Regions from separate parts of the Shewanella bicestrii genome, predicted to be linked through region 1. Evidence: predicted binding sites of a transcription regulator. Region 1 holds the regulator's gene; the other holds the start of a gene.

Region 1 (3,396 bases):
ATCACCAGCATGAGCGCCTTCGCCAAGGTTGGTGACTTACAGCAAGAAGTGAAAATTAAAGCCGTTAGCCAAACTGCGGACATTAAAAACAACCAGATCATTTTCTTCGGTCCGGTTGAAGTCACCCAAGGATCGATCAAAATCCATGCAGATCAACTACGTGCATTTTCTGCCGAAGGGGAAAACAGCAAGATTTTAGTGGCAACCGGTAATCCTGCGACGTATAGCCAGATCCTCGACGATGGACGCCCAGCTTCAGCGAGCGCGAAAGAAATTCGCTACGAAATGGCGACCCGCACCCTAACTTTGACGGGCTCAGCGAGCCTAGACCAAGCGGGTAGCCAAGTGACGGGTAACCTCATCCGTTACGATATTATTCAGCAAAAATTGATCGCTGAGAGTACGGGTAGCGGTGATGATCGCGTGATTACCATTATTCAACCTGATAACTATCAGGAAGAGATCAAGAACCAGCCCGCGGACAAACCTGTGAAAAAACAGGACTCTAAATGACCCAAATCACCTTAAAAGCACAGAATCTCGCTAAGAGTTATAAGAGTCGTCAGGTTGTGAAAGATGTCTGCCTGACGGTGAAAACGGGTCAAGTCGTCGGCCTACTCGGCCCAAACGGCGCGGGTAAAACCACCACCTTTTATATGGTCGTGGGCTTAGTTAAAAGCGATAAAGGCCATATCTTTATCGACGATGATGATTTAACCGCCGATCCCATGCACCTGCGCGCCCGTAAAGGCATTGGTTACCTGCCACAGGAAGCCAGTATCTTTCGCAAGCTGACCGTGCACGACAATATCATGGCGGTACTGCAAACCCGTAAAGAGCTCAATCGCGATCAACGCGAAGAAGAGCTGGAACATCTGCTCGAAGAGTTCCATATCACCCATATTCGCGATAGCCAAGGCATGTCGTTATCGGGCGGTGAACGTCGCCGTGTCGAAATTGCCCGCGCCTTAGCGGCCAATCCTAAGTTTATTCTGCTCGATGAACCCTTCGCCGGTGTCGACCCGATTTCGGTTATCGATATCAAGAAAATCATCGAACAACTCAAGAGCCGAGGCCTTGGGGTACTGATCACAGACCACAATGTGCGCGAGACCTTAGACGTCTGTGAACATGCCTACATTGTTAGTCACGGAAACCTGATTGCCGAAGGAACTCCCGCAGAGATCTTAGACAATCAGCAAGTTAGGGCTGTGTACTTAGGTGAACAATTCAGGCTATAGTTACTGAAACAGAGCCAATTAGCCTTGAATTTTGGCTTATAAGCGCCATCAATATGATAACAAGCGGCCTAAATTCAAAATAATAACGTAGGGATCAGCGGTAACATGAAAGCGTCACTCCAGCTCAAACTGGGTCAACAGTTAACCATGACGCCACAACTCCAACAGGCCATTCGTCTGTTGCAATTGTCGTCATTGGAACTGCAGCAAGAGATCCAGCAAGCCTTAGACTCTAATCCTCTTCTCGAGCTGGAAGAGGAGCAATTCGACGCGCCTACCGAACGTAAGCAAGATATCGCCGATACCGACTTTAGCGAAACAACGGCCCTGCCACAGGAACAAGACAATTCCACCGTGGACATTGCCGAGTCGTTGACCAAAGAATCCCTGCCCGAAGAACTGCCCATGGATACTACCTGGGATGAAGTCTTTACCGCCTCGCCAAACTCAGGTTCTGGCGCCAGCCGTGAAGATGACATGCCCTTCCAAGGGGAAACCAGTGAAGGCCTGTACGAGCATTTAGAATGGCAGAAAAACCTCACGCCCTTCTCTGAAACCGATTTAGCCATCGCCACCGCGATTATTGATGCCATCGACGATCAAGGTTATCTCACTCAAAGTACTGAAGATATCCTCGAGGCCATGGGCAATCCTGAGATAGAACTGGATGAAGTCGAAGCAGTACTTAAGCGTATTCAACACTTCGATCCCGTTGGTGTCGCCGCAAGGGATTTAAGCGAATGTCTGCTTATCCAACTCTCCCATTTTTCGCCGGATACCCCACACCTCGAAAACGCCCGCATGTTGATCAAAGATCATTTAGATCTGATCGCTGCCCGCGACTTTAGGTTGTTGATGCGTAAGACCAAACTTAAAGAGGACGAGTTAAGGGACAGCATAGCGCTGATCCAAACCTTAAACCCTCGCCCCGGTTTGCTCATCACCCCTGTTGATGAAGAATATGTCATCCCCGATGTATCGGTATCGAAGAAAAACGGTCGCTGGGTGGTCGAGTTAAATCCAGATTACATGCCAAAAATCAATGTTAATCAGCAATATGCAGCCATGGCGCGTAGCACCAAAAGCCAAGCCGATAGCCAATTTATCCGCGGGCATCTGCAAGAAGCCAAGTGGTTTATCAAAAGCCTTGAAAGCCGTAACGAAACACTGCTCAAGGTGGCAAACTGCATAGTGCAATATCAACAGGGCTTCTTCGAATACGGTGAAGAAGCCATGAAACCTATGGTCCTGAACGATATCGCCGAGGCGGTAGAGATGCATGAGTCCACCATTTCACGGGTGACGACACAAAAATACATGCATACCCCAAAGGGACTTTTTGAACTAAAATATTTCTTCTCAAGCCACGTCGGGACTGATGATGGCGGTGAGTGCTCATCCACGGCAATCAGAGCCTTCATTAAGAAACTGGTTGCAGCGGAAAACCAGAAAAAACCATTAAGCGACAGCAAGATGGCACAGCTTCTGGCAGAACAGGGAATTAACGTTGCGCGCAGAACCATTGCGAAGTACCGAGAAGCGATGCTTATTCCCCCTTCCAATCAGCGTAAAAGTTTATAGCCTAAAGTGGAAATCGGAGGACGTTTATATGCAAATAAACCTGAGTGGACACCATATCGAGATTACTGAATCGTTACGGGCTTATGTTGAGGAAAAGTTTTCAAAACTTGAACGTCATTTCGAACAGATCAATAATGTGCACGTTGTGCTCAATGTTGAGAAAATGCAACAAATTGCCGAAGCGAGAATCAACCTCACCGGTGGTGAAGTCTTCGCGACTTCAGAGCATGCAGATATGTATGCTGCCATAGACGTCCTGATCGACAAGCTTGATCGTCAGGTTATTAAACACAAAGAGAAGTTAACAAAACACTAGCAATGGAACTTCGTACCATACTGCGGCCGGAATGCACGACCTGCGCCACTCCGGGCAGTAAGAAAAAGGTACTGGAACTTATCAGCGACTTAGCCGCTGCCCAGTACCCCACCCTCTCATCTCAAGAGATCTTCGAAAGCCTAGTGGCGCGCGAAAAGATGGGGAGCACAGGTATAGGTAACGGCATCGCCATTCCACATGGCCGATTAACCGATATAACACAACCCATAGCCATATTGGTGAAATGTGAGGAGCCGA
Region 2 (3,396 bases), 720 kb from region 1:
AATATCTTGACGCTGGGTTGCCGGCGTTGCCAAAGAATGCAGTGAAGATACCGCTTTAAATTCCACAGGCTTAAACTCGCTGCCCGCCTCTTCACTGCCAGAACTTAAAGCAGCAACTTGGCTATCTTGCTGCGCATCGAGAGTAACCGCTAACTTAGCGTCTTTTAGCAAAAAGCCTGCTGAAATCTCGGCGCGGGATGGGTTGTCGGCAGTAAGATTCGGATCGATGGCTGCGGTACCTGATACATTAGCCGCCGCATTAGTGCCTAAGGTATTAAGATCGTTAGTATTCGCGGCTGTTGCCGCATTCGTCGTTAATACATCACTCGCAGAGGCATTGGCCGCTTTGATTGGTGTTTGATTATCAATGACTTGGGATCCCATACCTTGGGGTGCAAGAGCTTTATCTGCTGGCTGCGTCGACACATTTATCGCCTTAGCGCCAATTTCTGCGGTACCAAGCTCTTTTCCCCCTAATACGGGCTCACCCTCAATGGGTAAAATATTATTTTCGGGCGGTTTAACGAACTTTTCGCTGCGCAGACCTGTAAGTAACGCTGCATCATCAATCAAATGCGGCTCATCAACAGAGGTGCCTTGACTATCCGCTTCCGCAACAGTTACGGCCGCAACCAAAGCATCGACATCAGCAGCTGGAATCTGTGGCTCTACACTCTCAGTATCAGTGACATCAGCAGCTTGAATCGGTTGTTCTACACTTTCAGCATCAACGGCGTTCTGTTGTGAGGCTTGCTGTTGTAATAACTGTGCGGCGGCTTGCGCAGTATTTTGTCCGGCCACCTTTGGAGCGACAGCCCCAGAGTCTTCTGATTCAGTACTAACCTTCAGTTTGTTATCGCCAAGGCCAGTGTTAGTGGACTGAGCGAACTTAGCCATTTCATCGGAAAAAGTACCGTCAACAATAGAGCTGTCGGTCTGAGATTGATCATCGACTAATAACGAGGATGAGTCGGCATCGGCATCATCCGTTGCCGTGATATCAGCCTCAAGCGGCAAAGACTCGCCCGGCGCTGCCGCTTTCTTCATCTCATTTGCCATACCAATCTGGGCGAAAATCAAGTTGATATCGGCTTCATCATCAGTTTTGGTATCATCAGTGCTGGCTTCCGCTTTGGCAGATTTGACGGCCACATCCTGAGACACAGAGGTTTTAGTCGAGGGGGAAGATACGGATGTGACTGAAGCCAACGCTGCAGAAAAGTCTTCACTATTAGTATCTTGAGTCAATGCTTTACTTGAGCTAGCGCTATTTTTCGCGCTTGACGCTAATAGGATATTGTTCATTTGTTGCATATCAGCTCCTAAACATTCACCCGAAGACATAAAAACGTGTGGGCAAACGTCAATTTATGCGGCTATAGCCATCTCTGGTGTAAAGCAAGCAAATAAAGTGCCAATAAGTGAGGGTTACATTTAGAAGAAACAGCTTATACGCACAATGGCGAGCTTGGGTTAGGGTTTATTGCGGCGAAAAAACTGCTGAGAGGCAAATTCATCGGTCATCTTTTGCTCTTTTTTCAACTCAAGAGCTTGGCGTTTTTTCTCTTTATTATCCAAGAGCAGTTCAACCGCCTTGCGTTTCTTTTGCTTGTCAAGCCAATGTTGCTGACGATAGTTTTTCTGCTTCTCACCATCGGCGACCACACGATTTTGCTGGGCAATGGCCTCATCGATTTGCCGAATAAAACGATGGAATTGGTGATAATGGCTAGCGCTAATGGCTTGGCCCTGCTGGGACTGCATCTGCTTCATATAGTCCAAGCGATAATTGTTGAGTGCATCCAACTGATTTTGGCGCTTTTGACACTCTAGTTGCGCCGACTTTAGCAGCAGTGCGGCCTGCTCCTCTGCATCGAGGGCTAATTTCAACACAAGTAAGAGGGGATCGGCATTCGCCATAACAGTCTCGATTATTTACATTGTGCCGCGAGTTGCCCAAGCATGACTTGGCTATCGGCAAAACTAAAGGCATCACGCATGGTCTGCCGTAAAAAGGCATTCATCGCAGGTTGCAGGCGTATAGCGTTATCGATTCGCGGATCGCTGCCTTGGGCATAGGCACCAATCGAAATCAGATCCTTATTCTGTTGGTAGAGGGAATAAGTCTGCTTGACGCGGCGCATGGCTTCTAAGTGCTCGCTCGAAATCACCATTGGGGCCACACGGCTGATCGAAGCCTCAATATCGATTGCGGGATAATGCCCAGAATCCGCCAGCGAGCGTGAAAGCACAATATGTCCATCGAGGATCGCCCGAGAAGCATCGGCAATCGGATCCTGTTGATCGTCGCCCTCGGTCAGCACAGTATAAAATGCGGTGATAGAACCTTGTCCAGGCCCACCATTACCCGCCCGCTCAACCAAGCGTGGCAATTTAGCAAATACCGAAGGCGGATAACCTTTAGTTGCCGGCGGTTCACCTACGGCCAGAGCAATCTCACGCTGCGCTTGGGCGTAACGAGTCAGACTATCCATTAATAACAATACGTTATAGCCTAAATCACGAAAATACTCAGCGATACGAGTCGAAGTTTCACAGGCGCGAAGGCGCATCAAGGGTGAGGTATCGGCGGGCGCCGCCACCACAACAGAGCGTGCTCTGCCCTTTTCACCGAGGATTTCTTCAATAAATTCTTTAACTTCGCGGCCACGCTCCCCGACGAGTCCCACCACAATGATGTCAGCTGTCGTGCCCCGTGTCATCATCCCTAACAGCACACTCTTACCCACACCCGAGCCTGCAAATAGGCCCATACGTTGGCCCTTACCAACGGTGAGCATGGCATTGATGGCGCGCACACCCACATCGAGTGGTTCGGTAATCGCACGGCGAGAAAGTGGGTTGATGGCGTTACTGTGCCTTGGCGCCTGCTGTTCGGTCGATAACGCGCCAAGACCGTCTAACGGCACACCATTACCATCGAGCACGCGTCCCAATAGGGATAAGCCCACACTCAGCCCCGCTTGCTCACCGAGGGGGACGACACGGGCGCCGGGTAACACGCCGCGTAATTCCTCAATCGGCATAAGGTACAGCAGTTCATCGTCAAAACCGACGACTTCGGCAATCAACTCTCCAGCCATGGTTTCGATAGAGCACAGGCTGCCCACGGGCGCACGGCAACCACTCGCCTCTAAGGTTAAACCTACCACGCGCACAAGTTGACCACTGGCGACGGCTCGAAATGGCGGGACTTTGTCGATGCAATGATTCAATTTATTCAGCAGTTGATGGCGGCGATTTTGCATCTTGCTCTCCATCAGCTTGCGACTCTGTACTCAGGGACTCGGTGCTCTGCGCCTCGTCACCTAGCTCTGAACTCGATCCCCGTTTTGCAGCGTTTTCCTCATCGAGAACCGCTTGGCGCTGTTGCTG

What was found. Region 1 encodes sigma-54, which starts transcription at its own class of promoters, with help from an activator protein. Its sites were predicted from a motif close to GTTGGCACGNNNNTNGNNT; they were not measured.
Region 2: the regulator sigma-54 is predicted to act here: its motif matches at 1,401-1,419, upstream of CF168_RS14150 (flagellar hook-length control protein FliK).

Annotation. Positions count from the first base shown of each region.
Region 1 is NZ_CP022358.1:3,972,145-3,975,540, forward strand. It holds gene lptA (lipopolysaccharide transport periplasmic protein LptA) at 1-513, shown strand, start outside; gene lptB (LPS export ABC transporter ATP-binding protein) at 510-1,241, shown strand; gene CF168_RS17435 (RNA polymerase factor sigma-54) at 1,347-2,822, shown strand; gene hpf (ribosome hibernation promoting factor) at 2,851-3,138, shown strand; gene ptsN (PTS IIA-like nitrogen regulatory protein PtsN) at 3,141-3,396, shown strand, end outside.
Region 2 is NZ_CP022358.1:3,255,842-3,259,237, forward strand. It holds gene CF168_RS14150 (flagellar hook-length control protein FliK) at 1-1,314, opposite strand, end outside; gene fliJ (flagellar export protein FliJ) at 1,474-1,920, opposite strand; gene fliI (flagellar protein export ATPase FliI) at 1,932-3,269, opposite strand; gene fliH (flagellar assembly protein FliH) at 3,238-3,396, opposite strand, start outside.